Regions from separate parts of the Variovorax sp. 10N432 genome, predicted to be linked through region 3. Evidence: predicted binding sites of a transcription regulator. Region 3 holds the regulator's gene; each other region holds the start of a gene.

Region 1 (3,268 bases), on a different contig from region 3:
CGCCGCAGCGGCCTCCTGGGCCGAGGCCAGGTTCGGCAGCGAGGTCAGGGAAACGATGGCCAGCGCGATGGCAGGGGCGCGCGGAAGCGGGCACGGCGAAGCGCTGCGGATGGCGCAGGCGGACGAGACGACAGATTTCATGGAAGCGACAAAGATCAATGCCCGTCGCCGGCTTCCCCGCCGGCGTTTGGACGTCATGGCCGCCGACATGCTTCTCTCCATGCGGCAGCCGCCTCGTTGGCCGGTATCCGGGCTGGCAGCGCGGCCCTCGCCGCCTTCCCAGGCGCCTGTTTCAGAGCGCCCAGTGGCTGATTGACGAGGGTGGCATCCGAAGATGCCGTCTGCTTGACCGTTGCGGGGGCAGCGCAGGTTGGCTCGGCCCGATGGGCTCCGCCTCCTGCTTCCCGTTGAACTGCGCCGCGTGAACCGCGGCGCGAGCACCAACGCGTGGAATTGTAGGGTTTCTTGGCATCCGCCTTGCGTGCGGCGATGCAAACACGCCGGCGCCGGTAACTACAATCGTCCTCCATGCCTGCACCGAGCCGTATTGACCAGATCGCCGAGCGCGTCGAACGCCTGCTCGTGCGCCATGAGGAAGTACAGCGCACCAATGCGCTGCTCCAGGACCAGGTCGACGCGCTCACGCGCGAACGCGACACCCTCAAATCGCGGCTCGCCGCGGCGCGCACGCGGCTCGATGCCCTGCTCGACCACCTGCCCGCCGATCCCGGCCAAGACGCTCCCTGATGAAACAAATCGAAGTCCAGATCATGGGCCAGAGCTACCTGCTCGGCTGCCCCGAAGGCGGCGAGCCGCAACTGCGCGAAGCGGTCGAGCGAGTCGACGCCGCCATGTGCAAGATCCGCGACGCCGGCAAGGTCAAGGCGCGCGACCGGATCGCGGTGCTGGCCTCGCTGAACCTCGCTTTCGACCTCGTGCAGCGCGAAGCCGCGCCCGCGCCAGCGCCGCCCCCCGCGCCGGCCGCTGCGGCCGCCGGCAGTGCCGAAGACGACGCACGCGCCGCGCAATTGGTCCAGCGCCTCGACCAGGCCCTCGCCGGCGACGGACATTTACTCTGAAGCGTGGGCGCGCAGGTCACGGCGGGCGTAAAATACGTTTCGTCTGCGGTGCGAAGCTGGGCTCTATATTTCCTTGTACCAATGCTCTCCGGAGCAGGGCTTGGAACATCGCTTGGCGGGTGTGATCATCTCGCGTCAGATGAACCCGAAGCCTTGCTGACCTCGCCCACCTGAACCCTGGTTCAGGATGCGGGTTCGGCTCACACTCGCAGACACCTTTCATCGAAAGCCACGGCCCCGCAACAGGCGCCGTGGCTTTTTTTTTGCACCGGCGCTTTCCCCCGTCGGCATGACGTGAATCAAGTCCGTCCCGGCGACCCTTGTATTAAGCTCTTGGCGGTCCAACCACAGGAGCATTCATGTTCAAGCGAATCCTGGTCGCCACCGACGGCTCCCCCCTCGCCAAGAAGGCCGTGGCAAGCGCCATCGCGCTGGCCTCGCAGAACGGCGCCGAGCTGGTCGCCGTGACCGTGGTGCCACGCTACCCGACCAACTACTTCGACGGCGCCGCCGTGTTCACGCCCGAGGACATCGGCCGCATCGAGAAGCAATGGTCCGAGGCGGCTCAAGCGTCGCTCGACGAGATCGCCAAGCAGGCCGAGGCCAGCGGCGTCAAGGTCAAGACCTCGACGGTCAGCGCCGACCTTGTCGGCGACGCCATCATCGCCGCCGCGAAGAAGCACGACAGCGACACGATCGTCATGGCCTCGCATGGCCGCAAGGGCATCAAGCGACTGCTGCTGGGCAGCGAGACCCAGCATGTGCTCACCCATTCCGACCTGCCGGTGCTGGTCCTGCGCTGAGTCCGGCCCGTCATCCCATCCAGAACAACGAGAGGCCTTGCATGAAGATCCTGATCGCCGTCGACGGCAGCGCGCACACCCAGAAAGCCATCGACTACCTGGCGAAGAACCGCGCCATGTTCATCGACGGCAATGAACTCGTCGTGGTGCACGTGTGCATCGGCGTGCCCGGCCATGTGACCCGCCACCTCAGCAAGGAGATCGTGCGCGACTACTACGCCGAAGAGACCGCCAAGGTGCTCGATCCGCTCAAGGCCACGTTGGCCCGCGCCGGCATCACCAGCTACAAGGTCGACCAGCGCCACGGCCATGCCGCCGAGGAAATCCTCAAGGCCGCCGCCGACTGCGGCGCCGAACTGATCGTGATGGGCACGCACGGCCACGGCCTGTTCGGCCGGGCGCTGATGGGCTCGGTCGCGACCAAGGTGGTGGCCGAGACCGACATCTCGGTGCTGCTGGTCCAGTAAGGCCCTCAGGCCTTGAACAAGGCCTTGTGCTGCTCCCGCAGCAGGGCCTTCTGCACCTTGCCCATCGCGTTGCGCGGCAGTTCGTCGACCACGAAGCAACGCTTGGGGATCTTGAAGTTGGCGAGCTTTTCCTTGAGCTCGGCAATGATCGCCTCGCCGTCGATCGCGGCACCGGCCCGTGCCGTCACGATGGCCACGCCGACCTCGCCGAAGTCGGCATGCGGCACGCCGACGATCGCGCTCTCGGCGACGCCGGCCAGCTCGTTGATGAAGCCTTCGATCTCGGCCGGATAGACGTTGTAGCCGCCGCTGATGATCAGGTCCTTGCTGCGTCCGACGATCGTGACGTAGCCCAGTTCATCGAACTTGCCGACGTCGCCGGTCTTGAAGTAGCCGTCGGCGGTGAACTCTTCCCGGGTCTTCTCGGGCATGCGCCAGTAGCCCGCGAACACGTTGGGCCCGTCGACCTCGATATGGCCGATCTCGCCGGTCGGACACGGCGCGCCGGCATCGTCGCGCACCCGCAGCTGCACGCCGGGGAGCGGAAAGCCGACCGTGCCGCCGCGCCGCTCGCCCTGCACCGGGCTGTAGGGGTTGGAGGTCAGCATCGCGGTCTCGCTCATGCCGTAGCGCTCGAGGATGGTGTGGCCGGTGCGTTCGCGCCAGGCGTCGAAGGTGTCGATCAGGAGCGGCGCCGAGCCGGAGATGAAGACCCGCATGCGGCGGCAGGCCTTCTTCGTCAGCCCGCGCTCGGCCAGCATCCGGACGTACAGCGTGGGCACGCCCATGAAGACCGTCGCCTCGGGCAGTCGGGCCACCACGCGCGCGGCGTCGAAGCGGTTGAACCAGATCATCCGGCTGCCGCTGATCAGTGCGCCATGGATCGCGACGAAGAGCCCATGCACATGGAAGATCGGCA
Region 2 (3,268 bases), on a different contig from region 3:
CGCGCTGGCCGTCGCGCAGCTTGTCGGTCGGGGAGAGCACCACCGCGTCGCCGTCGCTCAAGCCCGACAGGATCTCCGTGCGATCGGCGCCGACCGTGCCCCGCACGACCTGCCGCCGGTGCAGCCGCCCGTTCACCACCAGCCACACGCTGTCGCCCTTGATCGAACCGTTCGGAACCAGCAGGGCACCGTCGCGCCTCGACACGATCAGGTTGGCGTCCATGGTCATGCCGCTGCGCATGGGGCCGGCATCGACCGGGGGCGCTCCCGCGAGCCGGATGCGCACCCGGTAGCTGCGCGACACCGGGTCGCCCTTGGGCGTGATCTCGGCCACGGTGCCCTCGAACAGCTGGCGCGGCAAGGCGTCGCTGCGCATCGTGACCGCCTGGCCGACGGAGACGCGGGCGATGTCTTCCTCGTCCACTTCGGCCGATACGCGCAGCGGGGCGCAGCAGGCCAGCGTGAACACCGCCTGCCCGGAGGGCACGAACTGGCCCGCCTCGCCGTCGCGGCGGATCACGACCCCGTCCGCCGGCGCGACGAGCTGGTTGTAGTCGCGCTGGGCTTGCGCGCGGCGGGTGGCGGCCTGGGCCGCCTGCCATTCGCTGCGCACGCGGTCGAATTCCGCCGGCGCGACGAAGCGCTGCTCGATCAGCGACCGTGTGCGCTCGAACTGAGCCCGTGCGAGCTGCTCACGCGCCCGCATCTCCTCGATGGTCTGGTCGAGATCGGTCGACTCGACGCGGGCCAGGACTTGCGCGCGCCTGACCTGCTGGCCCTCCTCGGCCTCGATGCTCACCAGCCGCCCGCCGGTGCGCGGCGACACCGGCATCAGCACCGTGGGCTCGACCGTGCCGGTGGCATAGACCGCCTCGATCGCGGGTCCGCGCGTGGGCAGCGCGGTGTCCACATGCACGGGCCACTGCCACCAGGCCGTGCCGGCTGCCGCGAGCAAAAGGGCACCCAGGCCAGAGAAGATGACGTTTCCGTGCTTCAAGATGCATCTTCTCCGCTGGCTGCCTTGCGTTTCGGCCGACCCGTCGCCAGAGCGTGGCTCGTCGTGCAGGCGCGGCACTCAGTGGGCCATCAGAACGGGCAGCGTCATCGAATCCAGCACGGTCCGGCTCACGCCGCCCAGCAGCAGCTCGCGCGCCCGGCTGTGGCCGTAGCAGCCCATGACGAGCAGGTCCGCGCCGCAGTCCGCGGCGGTCGACAGCAGCGCCTCGCCGGCATGGTCCTGCGGAAGCCTTGCGTGCTCGTGCACCCGCTCGATGCCATGCAGGTACAGGTAGTCGCGGACCTTCAAGGACAGGGGCTGCGATTCGTCGCCTTCTTCTTCGATCAGATGCACGTGCCGTGCGCTCTGCAGGAAGGGGATCGCCGCGGCGAGCGCGCGCGCACATTCGCGGGTGGGCTTCCACGCCAGCAGGACGATGTCCGGCGAACTCGCAAGCTCGCCGGAAAAAGGGACGACCAGTGCCGGACGGCCGCTGCCGATCACGATCGATTCGACGAAGCCGGCGGGCACGTCGAAGCCGTTCGCGTCATCGGCATCGCGCTGGCCGAGGAACACGAGGTCCGCCAGGAGCGCCTGCCGGGTGAAGGTCTCGACCACCGGTTCGCCGGTCAGTTCGAGCCATTCGCAGGGCGCGTCCGACACGGCGCACGCCTCCTGGCAGGTTTCCATGGCGCGGCGGCGGTGCTCGGCATCGATCGGATCACCCGGCGGCAACGGCGGAAGGCCGGGCCCGACGGGCAGCAGCGCAAGGTGGTTCGGCGCCACGGCGAACAGGGCGCTGACACGGGCGCGCCACGCAAGCGCGAGCCGCAGTGCGAGATGGAGGCGGGCGGCGGCGCGGGTGGTGCCGTCCAGGTGCACCAGGAGGGATCGATACGCGGTCATGGCGTTCCCCGTGTGCGAAGAAGTTGGAGCCTTTGTGTGCAATTTTTGAAGCGACGCTGGCGCGACGTGCCGGCGTGGGCTTCAGTGTCACTCTAGGGCGCCTGGCCGGAACTGCCTTGCGCTGGATCAAGCGCGCGCGATGCCGGATGTCAGCGGCCCCGCGCGCCGGCGTCATCCGCCGTGCGCGGGCAGTGCGTTCAAGGGAATGCGCAGGTAGGCGATGCCGTTGTCGTCAGGCGGCGGCAGTTGCCCGCCCCGCACGTTGACCTGGATCGACGGGAGGATGAGGGTCGGCATGTCGAGCGTCGCGTCGCGCGCGGTGCGCATCGCGACGAAGGCGTCCTCGCCGATGCCGTCGCGGGCGTGGATGTTGCCGGCGCGTTGCTCGGCCACGGTGGTTTCCCACCGAGGCTGGCGAGAGGCCGGCGGGTAGTCGTGGCAGACATACATCGTCGTCTCGGGCGGCAGGTCGAGCAGCCTTCGCATCGAGCGGTAGAGCTGACGCGCGTCGCCGCCGGGGAAGTCGGCGCGCGCGCTGCCCAGGTCGGGCATGAAGAGCGTGTCGCCGACGAAGACCGCGCCGTCGATCAGGTAGGCCATGTCGGCGGGGGTGTGGCCGGGCACCAGCAGCGCGGTGGCCTCGATGTCGCCGATCCTGAAGGTCTCGCCGTCCTTGAACAAGTGGTCGAACTGGCTGCCATCGGGCAGGAAGCCGGGCTCGAGGTTGAACAGCTTCTTGAAGGTCGATTGAACGAGGCGGATGTTCTCGCCGATGGCAATCCGCCCGCCCGCCTGGGCCTGCACATGCCGGGCCCCGGACAGATGGTCGGCGTGCGCGTGGGTTTCGAGGATCCAGTCGACCTGCAGGCCGTTGTCGCGGACATGGGCGAGCAGCCGGTCGGCCGATCGGGTGCTGGTGCGGCCCGACCTGAAGTCGTAGTCCAGCACCGGATCGATAACCGCGGCGCGGCGGGTGGCCGGGTCCCACACGACATAGGAAATGGTCCATGTCTGGGGGTCGAAAAAGCCTTGGGTGGTGGCTCGGTTTGCCATGACGGTCGCTCCGGGTTGCGCATCAATCTATTGACAAATATTATATAAAAACAAATAATATTTCAACCGAAAGGAAAAGCTCTTCATGAAACGTGCACTGCCTGTCATCGACCCTGAAGCCCTGCGCGGTGCCGCAAGCCAGGCTGTCGGCGCGCTCAAGTTGCTCGCCAACGAGGACCGGCTGCTGCTGCTCTGCCAGCTGTCACAAGGCGAGATGTGCGTGAGCGACCTGGAAGCGGCACTGGGGATTCATCAGCCGACGCTGTCGCAACAGTTGGGCGTGCTGCGCGGGGAGGGCGTGGTTCAGACCCG
Region 3 (3,268 bases):
CACCGAGCAGGTGCAGCGCTACCGGATCGAAGCCAGCGGCCTCGAGGGTCTGCACGTGTCCTCGGAGCCGGTGGTCGAGGTCGCGCCGGCGCAGTCGCGCTGGGTGGCGGTGCGGCTGCAGCTGCCCTACGGTGCGGCGACGGCCGGTTCCCACAAGGTGTATTTCGACGTTCGAGCGGAGGGCGGCCAGGGCAGCGTGTCCGAGAAGGCCGTGTTCCTGGTCCCGCGATGAAATCCAGGCCCCAAGGAGGCAGAAGATGACCGACAAGAGCAGCCATGACGAAGCGACGCGTCCCTGTCCACCCTGGTGGCGCTTCGGGCTGGTGTGGATGGTGATCGGCGGGCCGGGCCTGGTGGTGATCGCGAGTTTCGCCACCTTGTGGCTGGCCCTGCGCACGCCCGACCCGGTGGTCGACGAGGACTACTACCGCAAGGGCGTGGAGATCAACCGCACGCTGGCCGACAAGAAGCTCATGCCGGCGGTGGCCGGGCGCAACCACGCGGCCACCCCGAGCGCCGACGTGCCGTCGCCGAGGCGCTGAACATGCAGGCGCAACGCTGGATGTGGATACTCTGGCCGGCATTCCTGCTGGCCTGCGCGCTCGAGGTGCTGGTGTTCGCACTGGTCGATCCGGGCGACCTCAACTGGCGCGGCGAGGCGTTGGGCGCCTCTCGCCAGGCGGTCTACACGGCCGGGTTCTTTGCCTTCTGGCTGCTGGCCACGGCGGCGGGCGCCTTGACGCTGCTGCTGGCCCGGCCGGCGGCCGAGCTCAACAGCCCGGCGGATTGACGATGCGGCGCAGCGCCTCGGGATCGAGGATGCGCACGTTGCGCTGCTCGACCTCGACCATGCCGTCGGCCGCGAACTTCGACATCGTCCGGCTCACGGTCTCGAGCTTGAGGCCGAGGTAGCTGCCGATTTCCTCGCGCGTCATGCGCAGCACCAGCTCGGAGCGCGAGAAGCCGCGCGCATGCAGCCGCTGCACCAGGTTCAGCAGGAAGGCCGCCAGCCGCTCCTCGGCCCGCATGCTGCCGAGCAGCAGCATCACGCCATGCTCGCGGACGATCTCGCGGCTCATGATCTGGTGCACGTGGCGCTGCAGCGCCGTCACCTCGCGCGACAGTTCCTCGATGCGCTCGAAGGGCATCACGCAGACCTCGGAGTCTTCGAGGGCGACGGCGTCGCAGGTGTGCTGGTCGTTGACGATGCCGTCGAGGCCGATGATCTCGCCGGCCATCTGGAAGCCCGTGACCTGGTCGCGCCCGTCCTCGCTGGTGACCCGGGTCTTGAAGACCCCGGTGCGGATCGCATAGAGCGAGGTGAAGGGCTCACCATTGCGAAACAGCGTCTCGCGCCGCTTGATCTTGCGCCGCGTGGCGACCAGGTCGTCGAGGCGCTGCAGCTCCCCGGGCGCCAGTCCGACCGGCATGCACAGCTCGCGCAGGTTGCAGTTGGAACAGGCGACCTTGATATTTTCGGGCTTCATTGATGCAGTCGGGGTCATGCGGGGATTGTCCGTGGGGGGGTGGGCCGGATGCTTGATGCAGGTCAAGGTTTGCGGATCGCGACGGCGGCATAGTGACACACCGAAGCCCATGCCTGCGTCCGCGATGCCTCCCGTCTCCGCTCCAGCCCTCACGCCGCCCATCGTGGTGCCCGCGCCGTCCGTGCTGCAGCGGTTCGACTGCGCCGGGCCGCGCTACACCTCCTACCCGACCGCGGACCGCTTCGTCGACGCCTTCACGGCCGAGGACTATGCCCAGACGCTCGAACAGCGCGGCAGCACCGGCGCCAGCGCGCGGGCGCTGTCGCTCTACGTGCATATCCCGTTCTGCGAATCGCTCTGCTACTACTGCGCCTGCAACAAGATCGTGACCCGCCACAAGAGCAAGGGGCGCGAGTACCTGGACTACCTGGCGCGCGAGATCGCTCTGCAGGTCGAGCGGCTCGGCCGCGGCGCCGTGGTCCGCCAGCTGCATCTCGGCGGCGGCACGCCGACCTTTCTCGACGATGCCGGCCTGCGGACGCTGATGGGCATGCTGCGCGAGGCCTTCACCTTGTCGCCGGACGGCGAGCATTCGATCGAGATCGACCCGCGCACCGTCGACCGCGAACGCCTGGTGACCCTGGCCGCGCTGGGCTTCAACCGGCTGAGCTTCGGCGTCCAGGATTTCGACCCCGACGTGCAGAAGGCGGTGCACCGGATCCAGCCGGCCGGGCAGGTGTTCGACCTGATGGCGACGGCCCGCGGGCTGGGCTTCGATTCGGTCAACGTCGACCTGATCTACGGGCTGCCGCGCCAGAGCGCGGCCTCCTTCGACCGCACGCTGGCCCAGGTCTGCGCGCTGCGGCCCGACCGCATCGCGCTCTATGCCTATGCCCACCTGCCCGAGCGCTTCAAGGCCCAGCGCCGCATCGCGACCGAGGCGTTGCCCGATGCGGCGGCCAAGGTCGAGATGCTGTCGCGCTCTATCGCCGCGTTCACCGAGGCCGGCTACGTCTACATCGGCATGGACCATTTCGCGCTGCCCGGCGACGCGCTGGCGGTGGCCAAGCGGCAGGGCCGGCTGCACCGCAACTTCCAGGGCTACAGCACCCAGCCGGACTGCGACCTGGTGGCGCTGGGCGTGTCGGCGATCGGCCGGGTCGGCGCCACCTACAGCCAGAACGCCAAGACGCTCGAGGAGTACTACGACCTGCTCGACCAGGGCCGGCTGCCGGTGGTGCGCGGCCTGGCGCTGACCCGCGACGACGTGCTGCGGCGCACCGTGATCATGGCGATCATGTGCCAGGGCCGGGTCGATTTCGAGACCATCGGCTCGGCCCACCTGGTCGATTTCGAGCGCTGCTTCGCGGCCGAGCTCGAAGCGCTGGCGCCGCTCGAGGCGCAGGGCCTGGTGGTGGTCGGCGATCGCCACCTCGAGGTCACGCCGCTGGGCTGGTTCTTCGTCCGCGCCATCGCCATGGTGTTCGACCGCTACCTGCAGGCTGACCGCAACCGCACGCGCTTCTCGCGCATCGTGTGATGAGCCCGCACGCTCCCCCATGCAGTCCGCCCTGCTCGCCACCGCATTCGTGATGGGGCTGGCCGGCGGGCCGCACTGCGTCGCGATGTGCGGCGCGGCCTGCGCCGGCGTGATCCGCATCGTGCGGGCACCGGCGGGCGGCGTCGCCGCGCTGCAGTCCCCGGGCCGCTCGCTGCCGGCGGGCGCCTTGTTCCACGTGGGCCGGGTGGCCGGCTATGCGGCCGCCGGGGCGGTGGCGGCC

The links. The regulator FNR, encoded in region 3, switches genes on or off when oxygen is low (the NO sensors DNR and NnrR bind a similar motif). The targets are predictions, from matches to a motif close to TTGATNNNNATCAA.
Region 1: the regulator FNR is predicted to act here: its motif matches at 1,369-1,382, upstream of AC1DF3_RS10795 (universal stress protein).
Region 2: the regulator FNR is predicted to act here: its motif matches at 2,020-2,033, upstream of AC1DF3_RS32135 (universal stress protein).

Annotation. Positions count from the first base shown of each region.
Region 1 covers NZ_JBFTHX010000007.1:90,401-93,668, forward strand. Annotated here, with positions in the region: gene AC1DF3_RS10780 (TonB-dependent receptor domain-containing protein) at 1-141, opposite strand, end outside; cobalamin riboswitch at 223-460, opposite strand; gene AC1DF3_RS10785 (DUF904 domain-containing protein) at 529-747, shown strand; gene AC1DF3_RS10790 (cell division protein ZapA) at 747-1,079, shown strand; gene AC1DF3_RS10795 (universal stress protein) at 1,439-1,882, shown strand; gene AC1DF3_RS10800 (universal stress protein) at 1,924-2,349, shown strand; gene AC1DF3_RS10805 (malonate--CoA ligase) at 2,355-3,268, opposite strand, start outside.
Region 2 covers NZ_JBFTHX010000047.1:21,476-24,743, reverse strand. Annotated here, with positions in the region: gene AC1DF3_RS32140 (efflux RND transporter periplasmic adaptor subunit) at 1-997, opposite strand, end outside; gene AC1DF3_RS32135 (universal stress protein) at 1,076-1,903, opposite strand; gene AC1DF3_RS32130 (MBL fold metallo-hydrolase) at 2,075-2,956, opposite strand; gene AC1DF3_RS32125 (metalloregulator ArsR/SmtB family transcription factor) at 3,042-3,268, shown strand, end outside.
Region 3 covers NZ_JBFTHX010000002.1:101,054-104,321, forward strand. Annotated here, with positions in the region: gene ccoG (cytochrome c oxidase accessory protein CcoG) at 1-232, shown strand, start outside; gene AC1DF3_RS02720 (FixH family protein) at 258-542, shown strand; gene AC1DF3_RS02725 (hypothetical protein) at 545-790, shown strand; gene fnr (fumarate/nitrate reduction transcriptional regulator Fnr) at 771-1,487, opposite strand; gene hemN (oxygen-independent coproporphyrinogen III oxidase) at 1,612-3,027, shown strand; gene AC1DF3_RS02740 (sulfite exporter TauE/SafE family protein) at 3,047-3,268, shown strand, end outside.